Regions from separate parts of the Hafnia sp. CBA7124 genome, predicted to be linked through region 1. Evidence: riboswitches for the same ligand, from Rfam matches in the RefSeq annotation. Region 1 holds a riboswitch; the other holds the start of a gene.
What was found. A riboswitch is a leader RNA that binds a small molecule or an ion and turns the genes downstream of it on or off. The one in region 1 is predicted to bind cobalamin.
Positions count from the first base shown of each region.

Region 2: another riboswitch for cobalamin. It lies ahead of btuB (TonB-dependent vitamin B12 receptor BtuB); the one in region 1 lies ahead of CPY98_RS04570 (cobyrinate a,c-diamide synthase).

Region 1 covers NZ_AP017469.1:975,542-991,989, forward strand. Annotated here, with positions in the region: gene CPY98_RS04525 (BglG family transcription antiterminator) at 1-812, opposite strand, end outside; gene CPY98_RS04530 (PTS galactitol transporter subunit IIC) at 866-2,266, opposite strand; gene CPY98_RS04535 (PTS sugar transporter subunit IIB) at 2,359-2,637, opposite strand; gene CPY98_RS04540 (PTS sugar transporter subunit IIA) at 2,634-3,158, opposite strand; gene CPY98_RS04545 (DMT family transporter) at 3,465-4,442, opposite strand; gene CPY98_RS04550 (AraC family transcriptional regulator) at 4,541-5,362, opposite strand; gene CPY98_RS04555 (Dps family protein) at 5,490-6,044, opposite strand; gene CPY98_RS04560 (GHMP kinase) at 6,208-7,071, opposite strand; gene cobD (threonine-phosphate decarboxylase CobD) at 7,064-8,143, opposite strand; cobalamin riboswitch at 8,272-8,468, shown strand; gene CPY98_RS04570 (cobyrinate a,c-diamide synthase) at 8,617-9,981, shown strand; gene cbiB (adenosylcobinamide-phosphate synthase CbiB) at 9,981-10,934, shown strand; gene CPY98_RS04580 (cobalt-precorrin-8 methylmutase) at 11,160-11,804, shown strand; gene cbiD (cobalt-precorrin-5B (C(1))-methyltransferase CbiD) at 11,801-12,976, shown strand; gene CPY98_RS04590 (cobalt-precorrin-7 (C(5))-methyltransferase) at 12,973-13,575, shown strand; gene CPY98_RS04595 (decarboxylating cobalt-precorrin-6B (C(15))-methyltransferase) at 13,565-14,134, shown strand; gene CPY98_RS04600 (cobalt-precorrin-4 methyltransferase) at 14,127-14,900, shown strand; gene CPY98_RS04605 (cobalt-precorrin 5A hydrolase) at 14,881-15,990, shown strand; gene CPY98_RS04610 (precorrin-3B C(17)-methyltransferase) at 15,990-16,448, shown strand, end outside.
Region 2 covers NZ_AP017469.1:118,897-135,344, forward strand. Annotated here, with positions in the region: gene argB (acetylglutamate kinase) at 1-363, shown strand, start outside; gene CPY98_RS00580 (argininosuccinate synthase) at 439-1,653, shown strand; gene argH (argininosuccinate lyase) at 1,799-3,172, shown strand; gene CPY98_RS00590 (dihydrolipoyl dehydrogenase) at 3,234-4,682, opposite strand; gene CPY98_RS00595 (glutathione peroxidase) at 4,773-5,507, opposite strand; gene oxyR (DNA-binding transcriptional regulator OxyR) at 5,659-6,585, shown strand; gene sthA (Si-specific NAD(P)(+) transhydrogenase) at 6,568-7,968, opposite strand; gene fabR (HTH-type transcriptional repressor FabR) at 8,212-8,874, shown strand; gene CPY98_RS00615 (YijD family membrane protein) at 8,896-9,285, shown strand; gene trmA (tRNA (uridine(54)-C5)-methyltransferase TrmA) at 9,363-10,466, opposite strand; cobalamin riboswitch at 10,585-10,792, shown strand; gene btuB (TonB-dependent vitamin B12 receptor BtuB) at 10,857-12,761, shown strand; gene murI (glutamate racemase) at 12,706-13,566, shown strand; rRNA gene CPY98_RS00635 (16S ribosomal RNA) at 13,993-15,535, shown strand; tRNA gene CPY98_RS00640 (tRNA-Ile) at 15,609-15,685, shown strand; tRNA gene CPY98_RS00645 (tRNA-Ala) at 15,817-15,892, shown strand; rRNA gene CPY98_RS00650 (23S ribosomal RNA) at 16,143-16,448, shown strand, end outside.

The DNA of each region.
Region 1 (16,448 bases):
GTCAGAAATATATGTTCGTTATATTGAATTATTCCCATTTTGTGAATAATGTTTTGCATAATCTTGAAATCACGACCATGGGTGATTTCACTGTAGGTATCAGGAAGGAATTCTACTGTTTTTCCATGATTTATACGATGTTGGATAAAACAAATAAAATAGATTAGCTCTTGTAGTTGTTGATCGGTAAATTGAATTTTTAAGCATTTTTCAATCTCGCTGAAAAAATTACCAACCTGTTCAATGTGTTCAGAGATAACGTTGTTATATTGCGAAATAATGCTTTTAGCTATAGGGAGCATGAGAATGCTACGCAATGTACTGAGAAGAAGATAGCGTTTTTTAATTTCCTCACCCGCAACGTGATACCCTTGTTCACGGTTATAGCGAATTTTCAAGCTATACTGGCTAACACTTGATTTTATTTTCTTGATATCGTTAATAATGGTGTTTTGGCTAACGTTAAGTGCTGAAGTAAGATGTAATAAAGATAAACGTTCTTCTCTAGTTAGCAAAAAGAAAATAATTAATTTCCCGCGCTCTTCTTCTGCGAAAAGATAGCGATTATTAAATATGATGTCTTCTTGATGACGAAAGTTTTCTATAACGTGTTTGGGAACATGAAGTTTTCCTGTTTTTAATCGAGTGATAGTTTCAAAATGGTTTGATTCAAGGTAATCATTAATTTTTTTAATAGTGTAGCTTAATTGCTTGCGCGTTAAATTAAATTCAGACTCAAGCGCTACACCCGTGATACTAGGATCGCTCACAATCGCATCAAGTACGGTGAAGACTCGTTTATCTACAGCCATATGCAAGATCCTCGTATGTTAAAGGTGACACCAGCGCTCTGTCTTTTTAGCCGTTACGCCTCTGGTACCTGATTTACTTCAATGCTTGTTGTTTCTTGAGCTGTTTCTTTTCTTAATTCTTGCGCATAGAAAAAGTAACTACATGCCCAGAACACCGCTAACAGCAGTGGAATAAAACTTCCTTGCAAGAATTTGAATAAAAACGAGAATGCATAAGTAAAAACAGGGCCATCAATGGAACTATTGGAGATTAACTGTCCTGCAGGAATGTTAATAGCTTTAGTCGCAAGTCCTAGTTCTGTAATCATTGGCGCAAACTGAGTGCCAACAAATAGGAAGAATGGAATGCCAATAATACTGAGGATAACCATACGTAAAGTATTGCCTTTGGTAACCAGATAAGCGGGTACAATCAAGGCAATATTAATAATCCCGGCAAAAGGCAGTATCTTATTTCCGGGTAGAATAACGGCCCAGACAAGGGTTAATGGGATAGCTACAATGACTGCAAACCAAATTTCGCTTGCCCCCCCCATAAACGGCCAATCAATACCGATAAACAGTTTTCTACCTGAAAATTTGTTATTCATGTAGGTACTAATCGCTTCGGAGATTGGAGAAAGAGCTTGCATGAATAGCTTCGAAATCATAGGGAATAACATTAAAGCAGTAGCTGCTTGTACCCCGAGCATTAATGTTGCTGCAAGACTGTATCCGGCGATAATTCCAAACATGATACCTAGGAGAAAACCAATAGTATGGTTTTCAGCAAATACGCCCACCTTCTGGCGTAAAGCAGCCGCATCCATCGGCTTATTTAATACTGGGATTTTGCGTAGCAGTAGGTCGAAGGGATAATAGATGGCACCAAAAAAAACCATCCGATGGGTACAGGTTACACTGGGGATACCGGTCAGCTTTTCTATTCGATGCTGATGAATATCACCAGCATTCAGTTCCATGACAATTTGGAATGCGGCAATAATAAATGCCAGTGCCAAGCTCCAACCACGACCAAATATTGGTGTGGTCACGCTAATCACAATGAACGCAGTGAATATTTTTCCCCAAACGTTCCAGAGGTCAGCATTAAACGTGTTGGTTTTGTTGCCCATAAGCATCAGGATATTGACCCCTACCTGTAACGGGAACATGGCAAAAGCATAGGGCCATGCCCATGAGATATTTGCCATGGTCGTCCAACCGCCATCAATGATGCTTAACTCAAGCCCTGTACGTTTCATCATCGTTTGAGCCGCAACACCAATAGCTCCAACCATAAAGCTAATAAGCATACTCATGCCGACGAAAGCTACGCCGAGGGTGATAGCCGCTGATGCTGCATCTTTAAACTTCATGCGAACGATTAAGCCCGCAATTAGCATAATGAGAGGAACGAAAACTGGTGCACCTAAAGCTAGAATATAATTTATAATTGTACTGAGAAAGTTCATCGCTTTACTCCGTTACTTTATTTTTTAATCAATCCTATCATTTATTTCTTTCGCTGATTTTTGTTAGCAAGAAATTTCATTTATCAATATGATTATTTACATGCGTTAATTATTTTTTGTAACTCGACCTCCATTCCAATGCCGGTAAGAAATGCAATGCCGTTAATAACGGGGATGGGATACTCCTTATCTACTTTTGTAATGGCAACATACGCAAGACTATCCTTGATATGTGTATCTAGAGATTTAAGGTCAATGACTTCGACGTTAATATCACTAAGATTTTTCTCTTTTAGTAGCCGTGAAACTTTGCTTGCCACCGTTTGTGATGTTGCTACGCCACTTCCGCAAGCGACAATGATTTTTTTCATTTTATATTTTCCTCGTTATTAATTGTAATGGCTGATTTAAGCAGTTTTACTAAAGAGGCTGGTGTTGGTGCTTGATTCATTTTTTGAATAAAGTCTTCATCACTGAGGCACTCCATGAGCGTTTGTAATAGTGTGATGTGATGATTTTTATCTATAAATCCTAGTAGAAAGATGAACTTGGCTTCAAGCTCGTTATCGTCATTTGCCATTTCATGCCACGCAATTTCATGATGTAAGCGTGTTACGCAAATAAATGGTCTTATCACATGCTCAGTATCAGTATGTGGTAAAGCAACGACATAGGGGTGGGTAGGAAGTGCTGTGGGATATAGTTTCTCCCGCTGTTTAATAGCAGATAAAAAAGAATCGCGCACATAGCCACGATTTTTCAATGATAGAAATATAGAGTCAAAGTAATCATTTTGATGTTGAAAGGAACTTTCTATAAAAGTGAGTTCCTCGAAGAAATAGGCATCGGGATCTGAATGCGTATCCATATTATCTATAGCGACTATGGTCATAAAATTAGCCTTACTTAAAAGCTAGGAGTTGTAATGATATTAATCATCCGAGAAAGCTATGACGAATACTATCGATAACAAAAAATGCCCTATACATTGAGCATCATATTAACTTGTGGGAATTTGATCTGGTTCACTAATTTATAATTAGTAAGTGCGAAATAAAGATAGAATATGTAACTGATGTCACATTATAGAATTTAAAGGAGGGAGGCTTAGGGGAATAAACTTCCCCTAAATTTATCCGGACTAGATTATTTCAAAAATTTTAGTGAGAGCATCATTTAAATACCTTTATTAAATGATTTACTGACTATTATCTGACGTTTGCAACGGAACGATCACCACCGGCGTGGGTTTTACTTTCATGGCGCTCATCACGCCGATGACCAAGCACACCACACCGGCCAGCGTCAGCAGCGGTGGCCATTCGTGTCGCCAGATAAAGGCATAGCTCAGACCTGCGAGGGTTTCAAAAACGATCAACGGCCCGACTTTAGCGGTTGGCAGGCGTTGGCTAGCTTGATTCCAACACAGCGTTCCCAGCCATGAGCACAGCAAACCGATGGTGAGCATCAGGCCAATAAATACCGCCGGACGTGGGCCAAATGGCATAGGGAAATCATCGGCGGTTATGGCGGAGTGCCCCCAAACCAGCAAATATCCCACTACCGCCAGCGGCAGCGTTACTAATCCCTGTGCGGTGGCCCATGTAGTCGGGCTTTTATCGGGATGCGTGCGTAGCCAGCTTGCGTTACGCATTGGATACCAGGTCCAGCACACCACGCCGATGAAGGCCAAGATCAAACCGGTGACGTAACGGAACATATCAGTGGGTGCGTGCGCGCTCTGTAGTTCCGCCACGTTGACGCATCCCAATCCTAAAGCAATCAATAGCAGCGAGGGGGCTAGGAGACGCCACGATAATTTTCCGTCCCGATGGCTATATTTCAGGTTTGCGCTTACGGAAATCACCACCGGTAAGGTGCCAATAATCATGGTGCTGACCGGTGCGCCCGTGCGTTGGATCGCGCTGGCTAAGCACAGGTAATAGATGAAATTCCCCACGATGGTGAGCTTAAGGGCTTCAATCCAATCGTTGCGTACCAACTGACGTAGACGATGGCGATCGTGCCACGCCAGCGGCAGCGCAATCAGGCCAAAAGCCAGATAGCGACCGACGGATTGCAAACTGGCAGGGTATTCCGGCACGATGAGCGGCCCCACGAAAATCAGTCCCCACATCAGCCCTGCGGTCAGCGCGTATAGCACGCCTATTAACATCTTTCTTAACTCTTCAAAGGGATTATGCAGCAAGTCTAGAAGGCGAAGAGGAAAGCGTCTTGTAGCAGATTGCTGTTTAGGTAAAAACAGTTGAAAAATTAACGTACCTGTTTTTGATAACGAGCGGGCGTGACGCCGTAAAAGCGGTTAAAAGCGCGGGTAAGATGAGCTTGATCGGTGAGGCCAACGGCGGCGGCGACCTGTGCGGGCGGTAAGCCTCGGGTTAACAAATTTTTAGCCTCATAGAGCCGATACGCCATCAGCATTTGCTGCGGCGTGACATGGTACTGCGCCTTAAACTGACGCAAAAAATGATAGGGGCTAAGATCGACCAACTGCGCCAATTCGGGCAACGTCATACGCCGATCTAAATGGGCGCGAAGATACTCTTTTACCGAGGTAAAGCGCTGCGGAGCATCAAGTTTCAGCGTTTGTGGTGCCTTGGCCCAATGGCGCGTTAATGTCAGCAGTTCACTCAGCAAACTGGATTGCGCGAGGGGTTCATCGTTTTGCCACAGGGCATTTATCAGCGAAGTGGTAGTTCGGGCCAACTGAGGATGATGATTTACCGCGTCGTTAAACCACCAGCCAGATTCGCCGCTCACCTCAGACAAAATTTCGGGTGTGAGATAAATCATGCGGTAGCGCCAGCCACCTTCGGTACCTGATTGGCCGGTATGTAGTTCGTCTGGGTTCATCAATACCAACGAGTCCGCTGGCGCAACGTGGTTCACACCGCGATAGCGAAAACGCTCGGCACCATACTCAATCGCGCCAATACCATAGGCTTCATGCGTATGCGGCTCAAATTCATGATGTTCAATATGCGCGCGATACACCTCAACGCCGGGCAAATGGGCGAAGTGTTTAAACTGGGCGCGATCTCGGTCATCGATAAATTGGGCTGGAACGCCGTGCATAACAAGTCTCTGGTCTACAGACAGTGGTAATGAGTAGGAGGTAAACCGTAACTATAGCGGAATTAGAGGTGCTGAAAATAAAAAAGCAGACCCAAAGGTCTGCTTTCGCGTTTATCAAAAGGAAAAACTAGTGACCAGAAGTTTGTGATTGGCGGCAAGCTTCAAACAGGAACCACACGCGGCGTTCGGTTTGATCGACCCAGTTTTCAATCAGGCTGGTGGTTGAAACATCATTATGCTCACTACATACCACATGCGCCGCACGCAGTTCAGCGGCCAGCAGCTTGTTGTCTTCACACAGTTCAGCCAGCATATCCAGCGGCTCAACATACTCGGCGTTGTTATCTTTAATGCGCTGCATTTTAGAAATCTGACCGATAGAGTGCAGGGTCATGCCACCGACTTTACGCACACGTTCAGCAATTTCATCGGTCATTGCGAATAGCTCTGCGCCTTGTTCGTCCAACAGCAGATGATAGTCACGGAAGTGCGGACCGCTCATGTGCCAGTGGAAGTTTTTAGTTTTTAAATAAAGCGCATAGATATCAGCAAGGATGGCGTTCATTGCACCGCTAATGTCTTTGGTGGCCTCAGCGCCCAAATCACTTGGGGTGGCTAGAGGAGTGAACTGACGTTTTTTTGCGTCACCGACTTTGCTTTTTTCCAGTTTTGGTGTGCTCATCTTTATCATCTCCTAAAGGTCTTGATAGATTCACAAATTGCCGTCTAGTAACTGTTTAGTACCGAGTCAGTATAGATCATCCTCACAAAATTAGAGTTTTATATGTATGACAATTATTGCCTATCATGTACGTGAATGTGTACGCTTTTGGCATTTATGCCGCTCAGCGTACGCCCCCTAAGGTGGTATGCAGCAGCCTAACATGCGGATAAAAAACAAGAATATTTTTCACGCGCATCGCGTGAATTATTTTTTCTGGGTCATGAAGGTGCGTATCGAGCAACAAACCTACCACGCTGCCGCTGTGTGCGACGTTCAAGCCGAATAAACCGTGCTGCTCAACAATTTCTACAATGTCATTAAATGCCGGTTTGGGCAGCAAGGCCTGACTGGCTTGGGCGCTTAGCGTGGTGGCTGCGCCAATTTTATGGCGGTTGTTTTCTCGCATTCCTTCGGTGAGCAACCGATGCGCCCGTTTCAACTGCGGTGCATATTCCTGCAACAGCGCTTGGCGTGGGCGACGATGATAGTCTTCGGTGCGCAAACAATCAGGGCTTTCCAACAACAGCATGTCCCATTCTGGGCATCGCTCGTGTAGCGGCGTTTGCGTCAGTGCCTGTTGATGATCGAACAGCGTCGGCGCTTGAAAAATCGTGCTGTCGGTCGGTTCAATGCCAACGCACAGCGACGCTAATTCTTTTTCAGTCAGTTGCATACCGAAGTGACGTGCGGTCGCGATTGCACAGGCGGCGATGTCTGCCGTGCTGCTGGCCATCCCTTTTGCAACCGGAATAGAGGATTCAAACTCAATGCGCAACCCGGCTTCAAGCGAAGAGGGCAACGATAAATGCCGTAAAACCGCGCGCAATACCAAGCGCATGCGCGCGCGCTCGGTGGGCAACGGCGTTCCATCGCTCACTGCCACCGTGCTAAACCAATTGACCGGGCAAGAGACCAGCTTTTCGCCGCCTTGGATCCAGCCTTGAATTAACTCACCGCACGAGGCGGGACAGCGTGCTTCAGCCATGATGCAGAATCTGTGTTAGGGCGGCAAGCAGGCGATCGTTGTCCTGCGGGCTTTTAATCGCCACACGATAATAGTCGGCGTTTAGCCCCGGATAGTTGGCGCAGTGTCGGATCAAAATATGGTGTTTCAATAGCGCCTGCTGCAATGCGAGCTGGCTGTCGGTACAGCGTATAAAGATATAGTTAGCGACGGGACGCCATACTTTCAGCCGTGGCAATGCCGCTAGCGCGGAGAACACCCGAGGTTGTTCCTGTGCCAGCCAGCGATGGGTTGCTTCAATGTAATCGGTGTCCTGCAAGATAATTTCGCCCGCCAGCGCGGCAAAAGCATTGATCGTCCAAGGCTCTCGTTGCTGCTTCATTTGCGTCACTAACTCCGCATTGGCGCTAACTAAATAGCCTAATCGTAATCCCGGAATAGCGAAAAACTTGGTCAATGAGCGCAGCACATACAGCTGAGGATACTGCGCTAATAAAGGAATAAAGCCGGTTTCCGTAGGGACGAAATCCAGAAAGGCTTCATCAAGTATTAGAGCAATATTCAGCGTGCGGCAGCGATCGGCGATAGCTAAAAGCAGGTTTTTATCCGGCAGCAATCCGGTGGGATTATTGGGAGTGCATAAAAATAGGCAATCGAGATCGGGCGTCAGTGCATCAAGAATACGGGTATCAGGCTGAAATCCGTCGTCCTCATGCAACGCATAATCAACGATGTCGCAGTTTATCCGCGTTAGCGCACGGCGATACTCGGCAAAACCGGGCGTTAATAGCAGCGCTTTGGCGGGTTGCAGTTGGTTAATTAAAGCAAAGATCAACTCGGTTTCGCCATTGCCTGCCATCACCCAAGACTCTGGGCAACCATGGTGCTGAGCTAGCGCCGCGTGTAGCTTTCGATACTCCACATCGGGATATTTTTCAGCCACCGACATTTGCTCGATGATGGCGTGCTTGAGCGACTCGGGCATGCCGAGCGGATTGATGTTGGCGCTGAAATCAATGATGTCGTGCGGAGAAACGCCCAGAGTAAGCGCGGTTTCTAGCACGTTGCCGCCGTGCTGACTGCTGATGGCCATAGGTATTCTCACTGGTCCCTAAAAAGTTGAGATATGTTAACTCATTCACACTCCATTCTAGGCTTTTGTTGATCTCACAATGGGTATATCTGTGATGAATGCTTTAACTTATGTACCCAGATCATTTATAGAAAAGTATAAATACAGGTTTTTGACGCGCCGTAAGGGCGTCAGGAAGGAGGTGCGTATTGTGCAAATACAATTCCTCCGCAGCCCCCGCTGCTGTGATGCCGACGAACCCACAAGACGCCACTGATGAACATCGGGAAGGTGTGGGTAAGGATGACGCTAAGCCAGAAGACCAGCCTGTAAAACCCAATATTGGGATATCAACATCTATTTCAGCTCCTTCGGTGGGAAGCGAGTTGTCATTCTTTCCCTGCATGCTGCGCTTTTGCTGCCGTGCATCGATCTGCTATGACAACGCAAAGCCCGCCCGCAAGGACGGGCTTTTTTGTTTGGCAGGCGGATGAATGAAGGCATTTCTTATTGGTGGAACCGGTAGCGGATGCGGTAAAACAACGCTAACACTTGGGCTGCTCCGAGCGCTAACGCGACGCGGTTTACAAGTGCAACCCTACAAAGTGGGCCCCGACTATATCGATACCGGCTGGCACAGCGCCGTTTCTGGCGTTGCGTCGCGTAACCTCGATGCCTTCATGCTGCCTCAGCCCACTTTAAATTGGCTCTATAACCAACATGCTCAAGCCGCCGATGTGGCCGTGATTGAAGGCGTGATGGGGCTATACGATGGCTATGGCACCGACCCCAACTATTGCAGCAGCGCCGGTATGGCCAAGCAGATTGGCTGTCCGGTTATTTTGGTGATCGACGGTAAAGCCGTTTCAACGTCAGCGGCAGCCACCGTGATGGGATTTTGTCATTTTGATCCGGCGGTGCGTATTGCGGGTGTCATTGTGAATCGCGTCAATAGCGAAACGCACTACCAACTGCTGAAACAAGCTATTGAAACTTACACTAAAATTCCCGTACTCGGGCGAATGCCTACTCTACCCAGCGTGAGTTTGCCTGAACGCCATCTCGGCTTGATTACCGCTCATGAACAGCAGGACATGGATGCGATATGGGACACCTTGGCGGATAGCCTTGAACAACATATCGACCTCGATCGTTTGTTGTCGTTGAGCGACGTACAACCCGCGCCGAATGCCTGTGCGCCTACGTTACCTGCGCCAGAATCTGGGAGAGGCCTAACCCTTGCGCTCGCCGACGACGAAGCTTTCCACTTTTACTATCCCGATAATTTACAGCTGCTTGAACAGCTCGGCATCCACATTGTGCGCTTCAGCCCCCTGCGCGATGAGGCGCTGCCTGCGTGCCAGATGGTCTATATCGGCGGCGGTTATCCCGAGTTATACGGAGAAACGCTGGCGAAAAACAGCAGCATGCGTCAGTCGCTGCGTGATGCGCATCAGCGTGGCGTAGCTATTTATGCCGAGTGCGGCGGCCTGATGTATTTGGGCACGACGTTAAAAGATCAGTCTGGAAACACGTACGCGATGACCGGGATTTTCCCCGGAGAAAGCCGCATGGAAGGGCGTTTAAAGCGTTTTGGTTACTGCCAAGCCACCGCGGTGCATGACACGTTACTGGCGGCAGAAGGAGAAACCCTTCGCGGTCATGAGTTCCATTATTCAGATTTTCATACCGATTTCCCGCCTGTTTTCCAGTTTGAAAAACAACGCGACGGCGTAACGCAACAGCGTTGGCAGGGGGGATATCAAATGGGAAATACCCTCGCCAGTTACCTCCATCTTCATTTTTACCAGCACCCAGAAATGCTAAGCCATTGGCTAAAGAGAGGGCGAGCGTTGTGATCAGTTTCTCTGCTTGTCTGGTGGCCTATCTCTTGGATCTGCGCTTGGGCGATCCGCCAACGTGGCCGCATCCGGTGCGTTGGATCGGTAATTTTATCACTTGGGTTCAGAAAGGTATCCGCTCGCTTTGCCGCACCGAAGGTGCGCTGTACGTCGGCGGGGCGTTTTTATGGCTGATTGTGGTCGGCGTGTGCTGGGGGACGACCTACGCACTGCTTGAGCTTTTGTCACAGCTAAATCCATGGCTCAACTGGCTGGCGCAGGTGTGGATTATTTACACGCTATTAGCGGGGCGCTGCCTAAGTGATGCAGCTATGGGGGTATACGTCGCTCTGCAAAATGGATCGCTTGAAGAGTGCCGCCGTCAGCTTTCATACATAGTTGGGCGCGACACGTCTGAGCTCGATCGCCCGCAGATTACCCGAGCGGTGGTTGAAACGGTGGCGGAGAACAGCGTGGATGGCGTGATTGCGCCGCTTTTCTTTCTTTTCATCGGCGGCGTGCCGCTGATGGTGGCCTACAAAGCGGTGAATACCCTTGATTCAATGGTTGGCTATCGGACGGAAAAATATCGTGCTATCGGCTGTGTTTCGGCGCGAATGGACGATCTTGCCAATCTGATTCCAGCGCGTTTGAGCTGGCTGCTGCTGAGCGTTGCCGCTCGCATGCTGTGCCTTAACAGCAAACAGGCACTCAAAATCGGCTGGCGCGATCGTTATCTGCATAAAAGCCCCAACTGCGCGTGGTCTGAAGCCACCGTGGCTGGTGCGCTCGGTGTTCGCCTCGGTGGGCCGAATAAATACTTCGGTGAATGGGTTGAGAAACCGTGGATTGGCGACGAAGAGCGCGAGATTAGCATTCAAGATATTCGCCTCAGTATTCGACTCATGATGACGGCGTCCGCGCTGGCGTTGGCGCTTTTTGCATTCGCCAGATGGGCAGTGGTGTTTTGACCTGACCAATTTGACCCCCTCCCAACCCTCCCCTTGGCAGGGGAGGGAATCGCTCGGCGTTGCGTTTGCCAAGAGATAAAGGCAAGCCGGCTTTTTAAAGGAGATACAGGGAAGCCGATGGAGGCGCCGTTATGCCCCTCCCCCTGAGAAGGGGGAGGTTGGGAGGGGGTAATGCAAAAGATAGAGGTATGAAAGTCACGCTGGATCAACCACACAGGATGAACAATGAACTACAACAAGAATCCCCAGAACATTGAGCAGCACAGCTTTGAGATCATTTCTCAGATTATCGCCGACGAGCGCCCTGATTACCGTTTTGCCGATGAGCTGCAAGAAAAAATCATTAAACGCGCAATTCATACCAGCGCTGACTTTGAATGGCTGGATATCCTGCATTTCTCGCCAGATGTTTTATCCCGTATTACACAGGCTCTGCGTCGTGGCTGCACGATCTACACCGACACCACCATGGCGCTTTCCGGCATCAATAAAACCCAGCTTGAGCAGTTAGGATGCCAATGGCAGTGCTATATCTCGGATCCGCGCGCGGTCGCAATCGCTAAGTCTCAGGGGATTACCCGCTCGATGGCGGCGGTGGATCTCGCGGCGCAGGAGCAGGGGGAAAAGCTGTTTGTGTTTGGCAATGCCCCCACCGCGTTATTCCGCTTATTAGAACTGCATCAACAAGGCGTGATGACGCCTACTGCGGTCATTGGTGTTCCGGTCGGTTTTGTTGGCGCAGCCGAATCCAAACAAGCGCTGGCAGAAAGCGATTTGCCGGGCATTGCAGCCTTAGGGCGCAAGGGCGGCAGCAATATTGCCGCGGCTATTGTTAACGCCATTTTATACCACATGCGAGATGCGCAATGAGCGACACCGGACTGGATACGTTATGGCATAACGGCAAAAGCTATCGTAAGGGCTACACCACCGGTTCTTGTGCCACCGCGGCGGCGAAAGTCGCTGCGCTGATGGTGCTGCGCCAGCAGGTGATCAATCAGATTTCTATCGTTACACCTTCGGGCGTTACGCTGCGGTTAAACGTTGAGCAACCTTTGATTTGCGGTCAGCAGGCCAGCGCAGCGATTCGTAAAGACGGCGGTGACGACGTGGATGCCACGCATGGAATGCTGATTTTTGCTCAGGTAGCGCTCAACGACAGCGGCAGCATTAGCATTGTCGGCGGTGAAGGCGTCGGCACCGTAACGCGTAAAGGCATTGGTTTGCCGGTGGGAAGTTCAGCCATTAACCGCACGCCGCTGCATACCATTGAAGAAGCGGTGCGTGAAGTGATCGGGCCTGAACGCGGCGCTGAGATTGTTATTTTTGCTCCAGAAGGTGAAGAGCGGGCGCAAAAAACCTACAACGGGCGGCTCGGTATTTTAGGTGGGATCTCGATTATCGGCACCACCGGCATTGTGACCCCGATGTCTGAAGAGAGCTGGAAACGTTCGCTGGCTTTAGAGCTTGAAATGAAGCGCGCTCAGGGGATGACCAGCGTGATCCTCGTTCCGGGTAATCATGGTGAACGCTTTGTACAAGAACAGATGCAGTTAAACGGTGACCGCGTAGTCACCATGAGTAATTTTGTCGGCTACATGCTGCAAGAAACTCAGCGTCTCGGTTTTCGCCGCGTGGTGTTGGTGGGGCACTTAGGGAAACTTATCAAAGTGGCTGCCGGCATTTTTCATACCCATAGCCATATTGCCGATGGTCGCATGGAAACGCTGGTCACGCGGCTTGCGCTGATGGGCGCTCCGCGTGAATTACTGCAAGCGGTGTTTGAATGCAGCACTACGGAAGCCGCGATGGAGCTGATAGAACAGCACGGTTTGCAGGCTGTGTATAACGATATCGCGCAGGCAATCTGCGCGCGTATCAATCAAATGCTGCGCTTTGCGGTACAGCCGCTGCAATGCGATGCGGTGCTGTTTTCATTCGACAATATTGTGCTCGGCAGTAATCGCCCAGTTAACGACATTGTTGCCGATTTACGTACCGAAATTTCCCAAGAAATTCTCTGCGAAAAGGAGTCTTCATGATTCACGTTGTTGGCATGGGGCCGGGGCATCAGGATTACATCACGCCGCTGGCAAAAAGATTAATTTCACAGGCTGACGTTCTGGTGGGCTGGTCACGTCATTTAAGTGCCTACCACGAATTTCATGGTGAGAAACTGGCCATCGGCAGCGATCTGACTCAGATGGCGCTGTGGCTACAGAATAACGCTGATCGCAATATCGTGGTTCTCGCTTCGGGTGAACCGATGCTGTACGGCATTGGCAAACGCTTGATACAAGATCTTCCGCGGGAAAAACTCAATATCGTGTCGGGCATTAGCTCAATACAGTATCTGTTCTCGCGCATCGCCGTGGATATGAACGATATCTACATCACCAGCTGTCACGGCAAGCAGCCTGATTTTGATTTTGTTTTGCAGCACGAAAAAGTAGCGATGGTGACTGACCACCACATGGGGCCGTATCAAATCGCCCAGCAAATTCTGCGTCGTGGGGCAAAACGGACGCTGGTGATTGGCGAAAACCTCTCTTATCCCGATGAATGCATTCACATTTTGCCTCCTCAGCAGGTACAGCAGGCTTACGCAATGAACGTGGTGGCGATCCTCAATGAAAGATGATCTGTTTCTACGCGGCCATAAAGTGCCGATGACTAAAGAAGAAGTGCGCCTTTCGGCATTAGAGCGGCTTAATCTGCGAACGGCTAAACGTCTGATTGACGTTGGGGCAGGAACAGGAAGCGTCTCTTTGGAGGCCGCTCTCCGCTATCCCGATCTGCATATCACCGCCATCGAGCGCAATCCTGCGGCACTGGCGCTGATTGAGGAAAACTGCCGCCATTTTGGCTGCCAGAATATTGATATTGTAGCTGCGGATGCGCCACTGGCGTTAGACGTGCGCGCCGATGCGGTATTTATCGGCGGCAGCGGTGGCAATCTCCCCGACATCATTGATTGGGCGCTGGCATTACTTAACGACGGCGGCAGCCTAGTGATGAATTTTATTCTGCTGGAAAACTATCAGCAGGCGTTCAATCAACTGCAAAACCGAGCGGTAGTTGAACTGGAAAGTAGCCTGATTCAGATCTCTCGCCTTACCGCGCTGGGCAGCGGTCACTATTTCAAACCTAACAATCCTACTTATCTGATTTCCTGCCGTAAGGAGCAAACGCATGGCTGAGTCTATCGATCGCGCACAGGTCTATTTCATCGGTGCAGGGCCGGGCGATCCTGAGCTTATTACGCTGAAAGGCCATCGAATTTTATCGCAGGCTGATGTGGTGATTTTTGCGGGATCGCTGATTAATCACGATCTGCTGAATTACTGCAAACCGCAGGCAGAATGCCACGATAGCGCAGGGCTAAACCTCCAGCAGATTATCGAACTGATGGAACAGGGCATTCGTGCCGGAAAACTGGTGGTGCGGTTACAAACCGGCGATCTGTCGTTGTACGGATCTATCCGTGAGCAAGGCGAAGAGCTGGGCAAGCTGGGTATTGGTTTTAGCTCGGTGCCGGGTGTGAGCTCGTTCTTAGGAGCCGCTTCACAGCTGGGTGTGGAATATACGGTGCCTGAGGTTTCTCAAAGTCTGGTGATCACCCGCATGTCCGGACGCACGCCAACGCCTGAGCGTGAGTCATTAGAATCCTTCGCCGCGCACCAAACGTCGATGGCGATTTTCCTTTCGGTACAAGATATTGGTGATGTTGTTGAGCGCCTGCTGAGCGGCGGCTATCCGGCAACCACGCCGGTGGCGGTGGTCTACAAAGCAACTTGGCCAGATCACCAAACGGTACGCGGCACCTTGGAAACCATTGCGCCCTTAGTGCGCAACGCAGGTATTCGAAAAACGGCGCTAATTCTGGTGGGCGCGTTCCTTGGTGATGAATATCACTACTCCAAGCTGTATGACGCAGGCTTTAGCCATGAATACCGTCAGGCCTGAGCCGATGAAGGTGGAATCGCTGGCGTTGTTTTGCCTGACGCCGGGCGGCGTTCGCCTGGCACAGCGCCTGCGTCCTTTGCTGCCACAGCTATCCACCATCAGCGAATGCTTTACCAGCGAAAAATTGCTCCAGCCCGGTTTCACCGCGTTTAGCGGATCCTTTGCCGAAACGATGGCGCAGGCGTTCAAACGCTTTGATGCACTGGTGGTGATCGGCGCAACGGGGATCGTGGTGCGGGTGATCGCGCCGCTGTTACAGGACAAGCTAACCGATCCTGCGGTGGTGGTGCTTGATGAGCGCGGCGAGCATGCGATCAGTTTGCTTTCAGGGCATATGGGCGGCGCGAATCGGCTCACTCAGCAGATCGCCGAGTTAATTAACGCCGATCCGGTGATCACCACCTCAACCGACGTAAACGGTGTTGCGGCGCTGGATCTTTTAGCGCAGAAGCTCGATGCGGAGATCGCGGATTTTCGACATGCGGTGAAGAGCGTGAACCAAATGCTGGTGAGCGGCGATCGCGTCGGGCTATGGCTTGATCCGCGCGTTAATGTGCAACTCACCGAGTACGATCAACGTGGATTTATTCCCGTAGCCGATCTTCATTCATTGCCCGATCTTTCTGTGCTGGTATGCATTAGCTATCACTCGGATCTGCCACCAACGGCGATCCCGGTTTACCAACTGGTGCCTAAACGTGTGGTATTGGGCGTGGGCTGTCGAAGAGATACGCCGTTTGCCACGTTGCATCCGCTGCTATTGCAGAAATTTGCCGAGCTGCATATCGATCCACTCGCGCTACGCGCCATCGGTAGCATTACGTTGAAACAGGATGAAGCCGCGCTACAACAGCTGGCGCATTGCTATCGCGTTCCTTTCTATGTGTTTACGCCCGAAGCGCTGCGTGTGCATGAACATCGCTTCCCGTGTTCGAATTTTGTGCGTCAAACCGTCGGCGTGGGCTGCGTATCTCAACCTGCTGCATGTCTGCTGCTCGAAGAGTACGGCGGCGGAAAAATCATTGGGGAGACGCTGCGAGAGCAGGGAGTCACCCTTACTTTGGCTCTAACCCTTCAGGAAACTCTCTGATGTTATATGTAATCGGCATTGGTCCAGGTAGTCAGTCCATGATGACGCTGGAAGCCATCGAAGCTATTCGTGACGCAGATATTATCGTGGGCTACAAAACTTACACCCACTTGGTAAAAGCCCTGACCACCGATAAAGAGGTGATCAAAACGGGTATGTGTAAAGAGATTGAGCGCTGTCAGGAAGCGTTGAATCTTGCCGTACAAGGCAAAAAAGTTGCCTTGATCAGCAGTGGTGATGCGGGCATTTATGGCATGGCGGGACTGATCCTTGAGCTGGTGACCAAGCAAAAGCTGGACGTTGAAGTCAAGCTGATCGCTGGCGTAACCGCCAGTACCGCGGCGGCATCGTTGCTGGGTGCGCCGCTGATGCACGATTTTTGTCATATCAGCCTGAGCGATCTGCTTACCCCGTGGCCGGTGATTGAACAACGCGTGATTGCCGCTGCGCAGGCCGAT
Region 2 (16,448 bases), 860 kb from region 1:
GGCTATCTGCCGATTATCAGTTCGGTTGGGATCACCGCGGAAGGCGAATTGATGAATGTGAATGCCGATCAGGCTGCTACCGCATTGGCGGCAACCTTAGGCGCGGATTTGATTTTGCTGTCAGACGTTAGCGGTATTCTGGATGGCAAAGGGCAGCGTATAGAAGAAATGACGGCTGCCAAAGCAGAGCAACTGATCGTTCAAGGCATTATTACCGATGGAATGATTGTAAAAGTAAACGCTGCGCTTGATGCCGCTCGGTCTCTGGGAAGGCCGGTTGATATTGCAAGCTGGCGCCATGCCGAGAAACTTCCGGCATTGTTTAACGGCGTGCCGGTAGGCACCAGAATTCTCGCGAATTAATTACCCGTCAATTTAGGGTAATAACGACCTAATCTAACTAAATAATTTTAAGTTATTGAGATAAAGGAAAAGACTATGGCAACGCAAGGCATCAGCAAAATCGTTCTGGCTTACTCTGGCGGCTTGGATACGTCGGCAATCATTCCTTGGCTGAAAGAAAACTACGGCGACTGTGAGGTTATTGCATTCGTGGCAGATATTGGACAAGAGCGTGAAGACTTGGTTGGCGTGGAAGAAAAAGCGCTGCGCTCTGGTGCTTCAGCCTGTTATATCGCCGATCTGCGTGAAGAATTCATTAAAGATTATGTTTACCCTGTGCTGAAAACCGGTGCGCTGTACGAAGGAACCTATTTGCTGGGAACCTCAATGGCGCGTCCACTGATTGCCAAAGCGCAGGTTGAACTCGCCCTGAAACTCGGTGCGGATGCGCTATGCCACGGTGCAACCGGTAAAGGTAACGATCAGGTTCGTTTCGAAACCACCTATACCGCGTTGGCTCCACAACTGAAAGTTGTTGCTCCTTGGCGTGAGTGGGATTTACGTTCGCGTGAGGCGCTGCTGGACTATCTGAAAGTGCGCGATATCCCAACCACGGCATCGTTGGAAAAAATCTACAGCCGTGATGCCAATGCTTGGCATATTTCCACCGAGGGCGGCGTGCTTGAAAGCCCATGGAATGCCTCGAACCAAGATTGCTGGGTCTGGACCAATTCCCCGGAAGATGCACCAAATGAGTCTGAATTAGTGACCGTTGGTGTTGAAAACGGCGAAGTAGTGGCGGTTAACGGCAAAAAAATGAGCCCGTTTGCCTGCTTAGAAGCGCTGAACGTGTTGGGTGCAAAACACGGTGTGGGCCGTATTGATATCGTGGAAAACCGTCTGGTAGGGATCAAATCCCGTGGCTGCTACGAAACCCCAGGGGGCACCATTATGATGGCGGCTCTGCGCGGCGTAGAGCAGTTGGTTCTGGATCGTGATTGCTTTAAATGGCGTGAGCAGCTTGGTCAGGAAATGTCCTATGTTGTATACGATGGCCGCTGGTTTGCGCCGCTGCGTGAGTCCATTCAGGCAGCCGCTGATTCCATCGCCAAAGATGTTAATGGCGAAGTCGTGATTAAGTTGTATAAAGGACAGGCAACGGCGATCCAGAAAAAATCTGGCAACAGCCTGTATAACGAAGAGTTTGCTACCTTCGGCGAAGATGACGTTTACGATCACAGCCATGCGGGCGGCTTTATTCGCTTGTTCTCGTTGTCATCACGTATTCGTGCGCTGAACGAGAAGAAATAATAGCAGGCCTTCCCCCTCCCAACCTCCCCCTTCACAGGGGGAGGAGCCGATCGAGCAACGATTGCGGACAGCTCCCTCCCCTGTGAAGGGGAGGGTTGGGGTGGGGTAATAATGAGTAGAACACTAAAATTTAACGGAGCATCACATGGCACTATGGGGCGGGCGGTTCAGTCAGGCGGCAGACCAGCGGTTTAAGCAATTTAATGACTCACTGCGGTTTGATTACCGATTGGCTGAGCAGGATATTACCGGCTCGGTGGCATGGTCGAAGGCGCTGGTTACCGTGAATGTTTTAACGGTTGAAGAACAGCAGAAGCTGGAAAACGCGTTGGGTGTTTTGCTTGAAGAGGTTCAGGCAAACCCTGAGGCGATTTTGGCCAGCGATGCAGAAGATATTCACAGCTGGGTTGAGACGCAGCTGATTAATAAAGTCGGTGATTTAGGTAAAAAACTACACACGGGGCGTAGCCGTAACGATCAGGTTGCTACGGATCTGAAACTCTGGTGCAAGAATGAGATCGGTGAGTTGTTACTGGCTGTTCAGCAGTTGCAGCAGGCGCTGGTGGTAACGGCTGAAGCTAATCAGGACGCGGTGATGCCGGGTTATACCCATCTTCAACGCGCTCAACCGGTGACTTTTGCACACTGGTGCTTGGCGTATGCTGAAATGTTGGCGCGTGATGAAAGCCGTTTGCACGATACGTTGAAGCGTTTGGATGTCAGTCCGCTTGGGTGTGGGGCTTTGGCGGGCACGGCTTATCCAATCGATCGTGAACAGCTGGCGGAATGGCTAGGTTTTGCCAGCGCAACGCGCAACAGTTTGGATAGCGTTTCTGACCGCGACCACGTGCTGGAACTGCTTTCTAATGCGTCCATTGGTATGGTGCATTTGTCGCGCTTTGCGGAAGATCTGATCTTCTTCAACAGCGGTGAAGCGAACTTTGTAGAGTTATCCGATCGTGTGACTTCTGGCTCATCGTTGATGCCACAGAAGAAAAATCCCGATGCATTAGAACTGATTCGCGGTAAATGTGGTCGTGTGCAGGGCGCGTTGACCGGCATGATGATGACGTTGAAAGGCCTACCGTTGGCCTACAACAAAGATATGCAAGAAGATAAAGAAGGCCTATTCGACGCACTGGATACGTGGATGGACTGCCTGCATATGGCGGCGCTGGTGCTGGATGGTATTCAGGTGAAGCGCCCTCGTTGCCAAGAGGCGGCAGAACAGGGATATGCTAACGCAACAGAATTAGCCGATTACCTCGTCGCGAAAGGTGTTCCGTTCCGTGAAGCCCACCATATTGTGGGTGAAGCTGTGGTGGGAGCGATTAAGCAGGGTAAAGCGTTGGAAGCATTGAGCCTCAGCGAACTGCAAAAATTCAGCAGCGTGATTGGCGATGACGTTTATCCTATTTTGTCACTGCAATCTTGCCTAGATAAACGCAGCGCCAAAGGTGGCGTTTCTCCGCATCAGGTCGCTCAGGCGATTGCCGAGGCAAAGCAGCGCCTGCTTTAGTTGAGTTGTTGTATCAATGAAAAACCGGGCAATGCCCGGTTTTTTAGCGAAATTTGCGACGTTATTCACCCGGACAGCGCATACAGCGCTCGGTCTCGCTGCCGCCGATGCGCAGCTTACTTTGTAAATCACGCAATGCGGTTCGCAGGCCTTCTTCTATTACAGGATGATAGAACGGCATATCCAGCATTTGATCGACGGTCATACCTTGTTGATGCGCCCATGCGAGCAGATGTGCAATGTGTTCAACTTCTGGCCCCATCATTTCAGCACCAAGGAATTTGCCCGTTCCTTGTTCGCCATAAACATGCAGTAAGCCTTTGTTACGCAGCATGACGCGAGAACGTCCTTGGTTTTCGAAAGAGACTTCGCCAACCTCAAAGCAGCCACAGGCACCATATTTTTGGCTGAGTTCACGATAGGTTGAACCGACCATGGCGATTTGTGGATCGGAGAACACTACCGAAATTGAACTGCGGCGTAATCCCGGCTTCACTTCTGGGAAGCTACCCGCATTATCACCGGCAATTCGAGCCTGATCGCTGGCTTCGTGTAACAGCGGTAGCTGATTGCTTGCATCACCGGCGATAAAAATATGCGGCACGCTGGTTTGCATGGTCAGTCGATCGGCGACCGGAACGCCGCGTGCATCAAGCTCAAGCGACGTATTTTCGATGGCGAGATTATCAACGTTTGGACGACGACCTGTGGCCGCCAGCACGTAGTCCACCATGATTTCCTGTGGCTTACCGTCTAAATCCTGATAGCGAATAAATACGCGATCGCCTTCGCGTTGCATGATCTCGACTTTCACATCGGGATCGAGATAAAACTCTTCGCCTAAAGCGCGGCGAGCATAATCGCGTACATCGCTGTCCGTGAGAGGGCCTACGGCACCACCGACGCCAAAGACTTTAACTTTCACGCCGAGACGATGAAGTGCTTGGCCGATCTCTAAACCGATAACGCCGGGGCCAAATACCGCAACAGATTCAGGCAGATCGTCCCAGTTAAATACATCATCATTGATAATCAAGCGATCGCCGAGATCGTTCCACGGTGCCGGCCATGTTGGGCGAGAACCGGTGGCGATAACGATGCGTTTTGCCACGATGCGGGTGTGATCGTCAACTTGTAGGGTATTGTCATCGATAAAACGGGCGTAACCGAGAATTTTGTCGTTGTCAGGAATACTGGTGACGCCTTCCATCACAAAACCCACGAAGCGGTCGCGTTCGCGTTTAACGCGAGCCATGACTTCGCGGCCATCAATTTTTATTTCACCCTGAGGGTGAATGCCAAAACCGGGAGCGCGCTCGATTTGATGCACGGCTTCTGCCGCGGCAATGAGTAATTTGGAAGGCATACAGCCAACGCGAGCACAGGTTGTGCCAAATGGGCCACCCTCGATCATGACAACGCTTGGCGTAGAGAGTTTTGCTGCGCGATAGGCACCTAGACCTGCTGTACCGCCGCCGATAACGGCCACGTCAACATTGAGTTCTTTCATGAAGCTATCTCCTGAAATCGGAAAAAAAGGCGGGACGAGCCCGCCAAAATGTTGGCTTACTTTTTTATAATAACGACTACTTGCAGGTGATTATGCCTGTTGCAGGTAAACTTCTAAGTCATCGCTGCCACCGATATGCTGTCCACCGATGTAAACCTGTGGAACAGTCGCTCGGCCAGTTACAGCGCGCAGGCTCACGGTGGTTGCGTCTTTACCCAGCACGATCTCTTCATACTGGATGCCGCGGTCTTGCAGCATTTGTTTGGCTTTAGCGCAGTATGGGCAACCTGGTTTGGTAAACAGGGAAACCGAAGCCTGCACCTTGAAGTCGGGTGCTAAATATTTCAGCATGGTATCTGCATCAGATACTTCAAACGGGTCGCCTGGCTTGTTAGGTTCAACAAACATTTTTTCAACCACGCCGTTACGGACCAGCATGGAATAGCGCCATGAGCGTGGGCCAAAGCCGAGATCGGCTTTTTCGACCAGCATGTTCATGCCTTTGGTAAATTCACCGTTGCCGTCTGGAACGAAAGTGATGTGCTCTGCTTTCTGGTCAGCTTTCCATGCATTCATTACGAAGGTGTCGTTAACGGAAACGCACAGAATGCTGTCGACGCCTTTTTCATGGAACACGGGAGCCAGCTCGTTATAACGCGGCAGATGGCTTGATGAACAGGTTGGGGTGAATGCACCCGGCAGAGAAAACACGATAACGGTTTTGTCTTTGAACAGGTCATCGGTAGTCACGTCAATCCACTGGTCGCCCTGACGGGTGTGGAAAGTTACCTGTGGAATTTTCTTACCTTCTTGGCTAGTAAACATGGATTAACCCTTTAATTATTAGATTAAAAATTACTGGTGTTGGCGTGTCGCCGTTCGTTGATGGACATTATTCACACTTAGGCTTGATAGTTCTAATCGTTCATTGCTATCTTATTTATCGCCATGAGCTATCATGGCTCGGAGGATAAATATGAATATTCGAGATTTAGAATACCTAGTGGCGCTGTCTGAACATCGCCATTTTCGTCGCGCTGCCGACTCATGCCACGTCAGCCAACCAACGCTGAGTGGTCAAATCCGTAAGCTGGAAGATGAGTTGGGTGTGATGCTTCTGGAGCGTACCAGCCGTAAGGTACTGTTCACCCAAGCAGGATTATTACTTGTCGATCAGGCACGTACGGTTCTGCGTGAGGTTAAAGTACTTAAAGAGATGGCTAGCCAGCAGGGTGAGGCGATGTCCGGCCCACTGCACATCGGCTTAATCCCAACGGTTGCGCCTTATTTACTGCCACAGATTATTCCAACGCTGCACAAGACTTTCCCTAAGCTGGAAATGTATTTGCATGAAGCACAGACCCACCAACTGTTAGCGCAGCTTGATAGCGGCAAATTGGATTGTGCGATTCTGGCATTGGTCAAAGAAACCGAGGCATTTATTGAAGTGCCATTGTTTGATGAGCCTATGAAGCTGGCGGTGTATAACGGCCATCCTCTGGCAGACAAAGATAAAATTGCGATGTCTGAGCTGGCCGGCGAGCATTTGTTAATGCTGGAAGACGGGCATTGTCTGCGCGATCAGGCGATGGGATTCTGTTTCCAAGCAGGGGCAGATGAAGATACGCATTTCCGTGCAACCAGCTTAGAAACGCTGCGCAACATGGTTGCTGCGGGAAGCGGTATTACTTTGCTGCCAGCATTAGCGGTTCCACCTGAACGTGAACGCGATGGCATTTGCTATCTGCAATGCTATAAGCCTGAACCGAAGCGAACTATCGCATTAGTTTATCGCCCAGGTTCTCCGCTGCGCGCGCGCTATGAACAGCTCGCGGAAGCAATCCGCGAGCATATGCAGGGCGTCATGGCGCAACAGTGCAACGCTTTAAAACAGGCGGTTTAGCCCGTTTAACGCAGCCACACGATAGGCCTCAGCCATGGTTGGATAGTTGAAGGTGGTATTAACGAAATACTCGATGGTATTACCTTCTCCTTTCTGTTCCATGATTGCTTGGCCGATATGAATGATCTCCGCCGCACGTTCGCCAAAGCAGTGGATCCCTAGGATCTGTTTGGTTTCGCGATGGAATAAGATCTTCAAACTTCCCACGCTCATGCCTGCGATTTGTGCGCGCGCCAGATGTTTAAACTGTGCACGGCCCACCTCATATGGCACCTTCATTGCTGTCAGTTCCTGCTCGGTTTTACCTACGGAGCTGATTTCAGGAATGGTGTAAATACCGGTAGGAATATCTTCGACCAGATGTACGTTAGCTTCGCCTTGCATAATGGCCTGAGCAGCAATACGTCCTTGATCGTAAGCCGCGGAGGCTAAACTTGGATAGCCAATGACGTCACCCACGGCGTAGATATGTGAAATGGCCGTTTGGTACATGCTATTGACCTTCAGAAGGCCACGTCCATCGGCTTCAAGCCCGACATTTTCCAGTTTCAGCGCATCGGTATTCCCTGTACGGCCATTGGCGTACAGCAGGCAATCGGCTTTCACTTTTTTACCGGATTTGAGATGCATGATGACGCCATCTTCAACGCCTTCAATCTGCTCGAACTCTTCGTTGTGGCGGATAACAACGCCGTTATTCCAGAAGTGGTAAGAGAGCGCATCTGACATTTCTTGATCGAGAAATGCGAGCAAGCGATCGCGGGTATTCACTAAGTCCACTTTTACGCTCAATCCACGGAAAATCGACGCATATTCGCAGCCGATAACGCCAGCACCATAAATGATGATGTGCTGCGGTTCGTGGTTAAGTTGCAGAATGGAGTCGCTGTCGTAAATGCGCGGATGCTTGAAATCGACGCCAGACGGATGATACGGGCGTGAACCACAGGCGATAATGATGTTATCGGCGGTTAAGGTATCGCGTGTGCCGTCTGGGTAGCTAACGCTGAGGGTGTTAGCATCGATAAACTCGGCGTCACCGGAGAATAATTGGCAATGGTTACGCTCGTAGAATCCCTGACGCATGCGGGTTTGCTGATTAATAACGCTATCGGCATGACGCAAAATATCAGGGAATGTCGATTTAAGAATTCGGGAGTTGTCGCTGTAGAGAGGATTTTGGTTAAATTCAATTATGCGGCTAACGGCGTGGCGAAGTGCTTTCGAAGGGATGGTGCCCCAATGGGTACATCCGCCACCAACGCTAAAATGCCGTTCTATAACGGCAACCCGCGCGCCCTGTTTTACCAGACCCATGGCGGCGCCTTCACCACCGGGACCTGAGCCAATCACTATGGCATCAAAAGAATAGTGCTGTTGCATGTAGGGTAGGCCTTTCTTATACAAAAATACAACGTTACCTTAACATAATAACCGTGCATCCCCAATCATCCCTACGCTTTTCGTGGCAATTCGCACCCTGTTTTTGTCATCCTAGCTATACATGTCACAGGTCATAGAAGCGTGGTTGGGGTAAAGTTTGATATAGTGGCGCTGAACTACCGCGCCAGAATCAAAAAAAGCCGACGGTGGAATAAAGAAACTTACATTTAACCGGATATTAATATGGGTGTCAGAGCGCAACAAAAAGAACGAACTCGTCGTTCACTGATCGAGGCGGCGTTCAATCAGCTAAGCGCTGAGCGGAGCTTTGCGAGTTTGAGCCTGCGTGAAGTATCCCGTGAAGCTGGTATTGCCCCAACCTCTTTCTATCGCCATTTTCGTGATGTAGATGAGCTAGGGTTAACGATGGTGGATGAAAGTGGGCTGATGCTGCGTCAGTTAATGCGTCAGGCTCGTCAACGTATTGCCAAAGGTGGCAGCGTTATCCGCACATCTGTAGCAACTTTTATGGAATTTATCGGCAATAATCCGAATGCTTTTCGCCTGCTTTTACGGGAACGTTCCGGTACTTCCGCCGCGTTCCGTGCGGCGGTGCAGCGTGAGGTTCAGCACTTTATTGCGGAACTTGCCGATTACCTTGAAATTGAAAATCACATGCCGCGCAGTTTTACTGAAGCACAGGCTGAGGCGATGGTGACTATCGTATTTAGCGCGGGTGCCGAAGCGTTAGATATTGATATGGAACACCGTCGTTTGTTGGAAGAACGTCTTGTTTTGCAGTTGCGGATGATTTCCAAGGGCGCTTATTATTGGTACCGTCGTGAGCAGGAGAAGGCACACATCGCGCATATGCATGAAAACGCAGAGCAGCAGGCTCAGGAATAAATTTAAAGCATAGGGTTGGTCATGATTAAAAGTCGTTTGGATGTGGGAACATTGGTTCTGTCATTGGTTGCCGGGCTTTCTATCAGCGGATCTTTTGCCGCACTGTTTAGCTCAGCCGTATCATTTTCGGTATTTCCTCTGCTGGCTCTGATTTTATCAGTGTATTGCCTGCATCAGCGCTACCTGAACTGTTCTATGCCTGAAGGTATGCCGGTGCTTTCCTCTTCGTGTTTTCTGCTTGGTTTGCTGATGTATAGCGCTATTGTTCGCGTTGAGTATCCAGAAATTGGTTCTAACTTTATGCCAACCCTCCTGTGTATTGTGTTGGTTTTCTGGATTGCCTACCGTATCAAGGCGTTTAAGAAGAACGCTGAGGTTGATAGCGGAAAAGACTTCCACGATCCTGAGTGATTGAGCCGAGCTGATAGACAATACAAATAGAAAAGGCAGCCATTGGCTGCCTTTTTGCGTTTTAATCTGAATCGTTTTTAATCACGTTTTTCCAGCAACACGCCGCATTCCATATGATGGGTATACGGGAACTGGTCGAACAGCGCCAAACGTGTGACCCGATGTGTTTCGTTCAGCGTCTCCAAGTTTGCGCAGAGCGTTTCAGGGTTGCATGAGATATAGAGGATCCGCGGATACGCCTGAACCATGCGCAATGTGTCGTCATCTAAGCCGCTACGCGGCGGATCGACGAAAATGGTTTCGCACTGATAACCTTTGAGATCGATACCTTCCAAACGTTTGAACTCGCGCACGCCGTTCATCGCCTGAGTAAAATCTTCTGCCGCCATGCGAATGATTTGTACATTCTCGATGTGGTTGGCGGCAATATTAAACTGCGCAGCGGCAACGGAAGGTTTAGCAATTTCTGTCGCGAGCACGCGGTTAAAGTTACGCGCAAGTGCCAAGGAGAAGTTGCCGTTGCCGCAGTACAACTCTAGCAGATCGCCTGTGGAATCCTGTGTAACGTCAAGCGCCCACTCAAGCATCTTAATGTTTACGGCCGCGTTAGGCTGAGTAAAGCTGTTTTCAACCTGACGATAGATCATGTCACGGCCAGCAACAGGTAGGCATTCATCAACATAGTCGTGATCGAAACAGATTTTTGTTTTGGTTGCTCGGCCAATAAGCTGCAGGTCAAAACCTTGTGCACGCAGGCGATCGCGAAGTGCTTCAGCCTCCACTTTCCATTCATCATCCAGCTTGCGGTGATAAAGAAGAGAAACCACCACTTTATTGTTCATGGTCGACAGATAGTCAATTTGGAACAATTTAAAGCGCAGAACGTGGTTTGGCTTTAGCTCATCCATCATGACGCTCATCAACCGGTTAATCAGCTCGCTCGCGGCAGGAAACTGATCGACGCGGATGCGTTGTTTGGTCTGCTGATCGAACATGATGTGGTAGAGATCGTCTTCATCATGCCAAACGCGGAATTCAGCGCGCATGCGGTAGTGGCTAGCTGGCGAGCGAAATGCCTCAATTTCCGGTGCTGCAAACGGGGTCATCATGTTGGCCAGTCGGGTAACTTTTTCCGTGAGTTGGGCATCATAGTGATCGGTTGGCAGCGTGTTCGGTGTCATGGCAATTCTCGTTAGCATAATAATAGAGGGGCGATTGTAGGCGATGGAATGATGATGTCCAGCTTTGTGACTTATTCTACATCCGAATCATAGAAGTCTAGACTTCTGAATACGTTTTCACTTAGCATGGCGGCCCGGTCTCCAGTGGAGAGTGAAAAGGGAATCCGGTGTGAATCCGGAGCTGACGCGCAGCGGTATGGGGAAGTCACGGCGATATATTGACACTGTCATTGTAGATGGGAAGTCATCGCCCGGTGTGCATACAACAATGAATGTTGGTGCACAAATCCTAAGCCCGAAGACCTGCCGGTACACGTCGCTTTACGTGGTTTTCGCGAATTAACGCCACGGCTCGCGGCATCCTGCCAATTCAGTTTGGATGCTCTTATTATGACTATAAAAAAAAATGCGCTGATGGCGGCTTTGTCTGTCACGGCTTTCTCTGGCTGGGCGCAAGATTCTAACGAAACACCTTCATCATCATCCGCAAATACTAACGACGATGTCATCGTCACCGCCTCGCGTTTTCCTCAACCGGTCTCCACCGTGCTCGCGCCTACGGATATTGTTACTCGAGATGATATCGATCGCTGGCAGGCCAAAACGCTCAATGACGTAATGCGGCGTTTACCCGGCGTCGATATCGCCCAAAATGGTGGCATGGGGCAGAGTGCATCGATGTATATCCGCGGGACCAGCGCAAGCCAAGTTCTCGTGCTGGTGGATGGCATTCCTGTTGCTCGTCCTGGGATCTCGAATACGGCCGATTTCAATCAAATTCCAATTTCACTGGTTCAACGCGTTGAATATATTCGAGGCCCACGTTCTGCCGTGTATGGCTCGGGGGCGATGGGGGGCGTTATCAACGTGATTACGCAAACCGATAAGGAAGGCGCGCAGATCACTGCAGGCGTCGGCTCCAAAGGATTCCAGCAGTACGATGGAAGCGTGCGTCAGAAAATTAGTGATAACACTAAAGTGACGTTGGCGGGGTCGTATGAGAGCACTAAAGGATTTAACGTGCAGCCGGGTTCAACGTACGAACCCGATCATGATGATGATGGCTATCGCACCAAGACTTTCTGGGGCGGTATAGACCACCAGTTTAACAACGAGTTTTCTGGCTTTGCTCGTGGTTATGGGTATACCAACAACAGCGACTATGACCTTGGCAGTCCTCCATATAGCCCAGCTTATAGCGCAAATGAAAGTGAAACCTACAATCACACTTACGATATGGGTCTACGCTATTTGTCTGGTGCTTATTCATCCCAACTAACGGGCAGCTATCAAAAAGTAAAAGCTTATAACTACAGTAGCGAGTACGGGCGTTATCACGAGGGCACTACGCTGGATGATATGGACCAGCGCAATATTCAATGGGGTAATACCTATAGCCTAGAGCATGGTCAGATTAGTGCGGGTGTAGATTGGCAGCAGCAGCGTCTGAGATCTTCTGATACCAGTCTGTCAGATTCTTATAAACGTGATAACTCCGGTTTATATGTAAGTGGTCAGCAAAAACTGGGTGATGTGACGTTGGAGGCCTCTGGTCGCGAAGATAAGGATGAGCAGTTCGGCTGGCACGGTACTTGGCAAACGGCGGCAGGCTGGGAGTTTACGCCGGGCTATCGAGCCACGTTATCTTATGGCACCGGATTCTTGGCTCCGTCATTGGGACAGCAATTTGGTTCAACGCGTTTCGGCATTGATTCCAATCCTAATTTAAAACCTGAAGAGTCGAAGCAGTGGGAAGCGGGTTTAGAGGGATTGACTGGACCACTTGATTGGCGTCTGTCTGCGTATCATTACAAAATTGAAAATCTGATTACCTATTATTCCGATCCTGTCACCTATGCGGGTAGCTATGACAACATCGATTCTGCCACTATTAAAGGCGTCGAGTGGACGGGCAGCATTGATACAGGGATCTTCACGCATCAGGTCACCTTGCAGTATTTAGATCCGCGTAATGATAAAAATGATGAAGTACTAGCGCGTCGTGCCAAACGGCAGGCTAAATATCAGCTCGACTGGACCATGTTTAATGTCGATATGGATGTCTCGTATCAATATTATGGCCGTCGTTACGATAACAACACGTCTAAATACAACAATACGCAGCAGGTATTGCCAAGCTACAGCACCGTCGATATTTCAGCCTCTTATCCGGTTACATCTCATCTAACAGTTCGTGGTAGAATCGCCAACCTGTTAGATAAAGATTATGAAACAGCTTATGGCTACCAAACCGCAGGGAGAGAATATTATCTCTCCGGTAGCTACACCTTCTAATGATGTAGCGACTTCTAAACCCACTGCGCTGGTTTTTGACTCCGGCGTGGGTGGGTTATCTGTATATCAAGAGATCCGTGATTTGCTTCCGGATCTCCACTATATATATGCATTCGACAATCAGGGATTCCCCTATGGGGAAAAAGACGAAGCGTTTATTATCGACCGCGTTGTTAAAACCGTTGCCGAAGTGCAAAAGCGTCATCCTCTCTCTATTGTTATCATCGCCTGTAATACCGCAAGCACCATCACGCTCCCTGCATTACGCGAACGCTTCAATTGCCCTATCGTTGGGGTTGTGCCCGCGATAAAACCAGCGGCAAAGTTGACGCGCAACGGCATTGTTGGTTTGCTAGCGACGAGAGCGACTGTGCAGCGTTCATATACTCACGACCTGATTGCGCGTTTTGCGAAAGACTGCAGCATCAAAATGCTGGGCTCTGCTGAGCTGGTGGAATTGGCTGAAGCTAAACTGCATGGCGAAGAGATTGATCATACGGTGCTAAAGAAGATACTACGCCCGTGGCTGTCGATGGCAGAACCGCCAGATACGGTGGTTCTGGGATGTACGCATTTTCCTTTGCTGCGCGAAGAGCTGGCAGCGGTATTACCCGCTGGGACTCGTTTAGTTGATTCGGGTGCCGCAATAGCCCGTCGTGTCGCTTGGCTGATTGCTAATCAGGAAAACGTGCTGAGCGCTGAAAATGATTTGGCTTATGCAACAGAAACAAATAGCGATACCGACGCACTTTTACCTGTATTGCATCGTTTAGGCTTCTCAGAACTACGCGAATTGAGCATTTAATCCTCAAACATGTGGTTTTTGGTGAAAACTTGCGCGGTTGAAAAGTTTTTTTAAATTAGGGGTTGTCAGCCGTTCAGAAGTCCCTATAATGCGCCACCACTGACTGGGAACAACGACGCAAGCGTCGCTCGGTGAGGAAGAGAAAAGCACCGCAGTAATGCGAATTTCTGAAAAGAAAAAAGCTTGACTCTTCAGGAGGAAAGCGTAATATGCACCTCCCGAGTTGCTGGAACGAATGTTCGCAATTCGCTGCTCTTTAACAATTTATCAGACAATCTGTGTGGGCACTCACAAGACAATATCTAACGTCCTCGGACGATAAAATATTAAAGTCTTGAAGAGTGACCAAGCAGTAATTCATTTAGTGAATTATTACGAAAGTTAATTTTTGAGCATCGCTTCACTTGTTGAAGCAAATCAAGCTTTTAATTGAAGAGTTTGATCATGGCTCAGATTGAACGCTGGCGGCAGGCCTAACACATGCAAGTCGAGCGGTAGCACAAGAGAGCTTGCTCTCTGGGTGACGAGCGGCGGACGGGTGAGTAATGTCTGGGAAACTGCCTGATGGAGGGGGATAACTACTGGAAACGGTAGCTAATACCGCATGATGTCTTCGGACCAAAGTGGGGGACCTTCGGGCCTCACGCCATCAGATGTGCCCAGATGGGATTAGCTAGTAGGTGGGGTAATGGCTCACCTAGGCGACGATCTCTAGCTGGTCTGAGAGGATGACCAGCCACACTGGAACTGAGACACGGTCCAGACTCCTACGGGAGGCAGCAGTGGGGAATATTGCACAATGGGCGCAAGCCTGATGCAGCCATGCCGCGTGTATGAAGAAGGCCTTCGGGTTGTAAAGTACTTTCAGCGAGGAGGAAGGCATTGTGGTTAATAACCGCAGTGATTGACGTTACTCGCAGAAGAAGCACCGGCTAACTCCGTGCCAGCAGCCGCGGTAATACGGAGGGTGCAAGCGTTAATCGGAATTACTGGGCGTAAAGCGCACGCAGGCGGTTGATTAAGTCAGATGTGAAATCCCCGAGCTTAACTTGGGAACTGCATTTGAAACTGGTCAGCTAGAGTCTTGTAGAGGGGGGTAGAATTCCAGGTGTAGCGGTGAAATGCGTAGAGATCTGGAGGAATACCGGTGGCGAAGGCGGCCCCCTGGACAAAGACTGACGCTCAGGTGCGAAAGCGTGGGGAGCAAACAGGATTAGATACCCTGGTAGTCCACGCTGTAAACGATGTCGACTTGGAGGTTGTGCCCTTGAGGCGTGGCTTCCGGAGCTAACGCGTTAAGTCGACCGCCTGGGGAGTACGGCCGCAAGGTTAAAACTCAAATGAATTGACGGGGGCCCGCACAAGCGGTGGAGCATGTGGTTTAATTCGATGCAACGCGAAGAACCTTACCTACTCTTGACATCCAGAGAATTTGCTAGAGATAGCTTAGTGCCTTCGGGAACTCTGAGACAGGTGCTGCATGGCTGTCGTCAGCTCGTGTTGTGAAATGTTGGGTTAAGTCCCGCAACGAGCGCAACCCTTATCCTTTGTTGCCAGCACGTAATGGTGGGAACTCAAAGGAGACTGCCGGTGATAAACCGGAGGAAGGTGGGGATGACGTCAAGTCATCATGGCCCTTACGAGTAGGGCTACACACGTGCTACAATGGCATATACAAAGAGAAGCGAACTCGCGAGAGCAAGCGGACCTCATAAAGTATGTCGTAGTCCGGATTGGAGTCTGCAACTCGACTCCATGAAGTCGGAATCGCTAGTAATCGTAGATCAGAATGCTACGGTGAATACGTTCCCGGGCCTTGTACACACCGCCCGTCACACCATGGGAGTGGGTTGCAAAAGAAGTAGGTAGCTTAACCTTCGGGAGGGCGCTTACCACTTTGTGATTCATGACTGGGGTGAAGTCGTAACAAGGTAACCGTAGGGGAACCTGCGGTTGGATCACCTCCTTACCTAAAGATAGCGTTAAGTGCAGTGTCCACACAGATTGTCTGATGAAGAATAACGAGCAGAATACCTTTATATAGGCTTGTAGCTCAGGTGGTTAGAGCGCACCCCTGATAAGGGTGAGGTCGGTGGTTCAAGTCCACTCAGGCCTACCAAATTCTTACTCATACTGCGTTGTCGTCACGCATCGTTTGCAATAGCAAACTTCGCATGACTCCGACTTGTCTGAGAAAGAATTAAACTCTTCTATGAGTGGTAATGTATAAAGGTAAACTGTTGACTGTATGGGGTTATAGCTCAGCTGGGAGAGCGCCTGCCTTGCACGCAGGAGGTCTGCGGTTCGATCCCGCATAGCTCCACCATTACTTTTGTTTGCGATAAATAATAAGTATTCAGTCTCAAAAACATACTTCAGAGTGTATTGGAAACAGTATGCTGCGAAGTATTTTGCTCTTTAACAATCTGGAACAAGCTGAAATTTGAAAGCTTAAGCAACTGTGAGACACACTGACACAGTTTGCATTAAGCAGTCTCTCAATTTTTTGCAATCTTGAATGCTGTCTTGAACCGGTTCGTAACCGCGTTCACTAAAGAGACACCTTCGGGTTGTGAGGTTAAGTGACTAAGCGTACACGGTGGATGCCTAGGCAGTCAGAGGCGATGAAGGACGTGCTAATCTGCGATAAGCGTCGGCAAGCTGATATGAAGCGTTATAGCCGACGATTTCCGAATGGGGAAACCCAGTGCAATTCGTTGCACTATCGTTAAGTGAATACATAGCTTAACGAAGCGAACCAGGGGAACTGAAACATCTAAGTACCCTGAGGAAAAGAAATCAACCGAGATTCCCCTAGTAGCGGCGAGCGAACGGGGAGCAGCCCAGAACCTTAATCAGCGTATGTGTCAGAGGAACGGTCT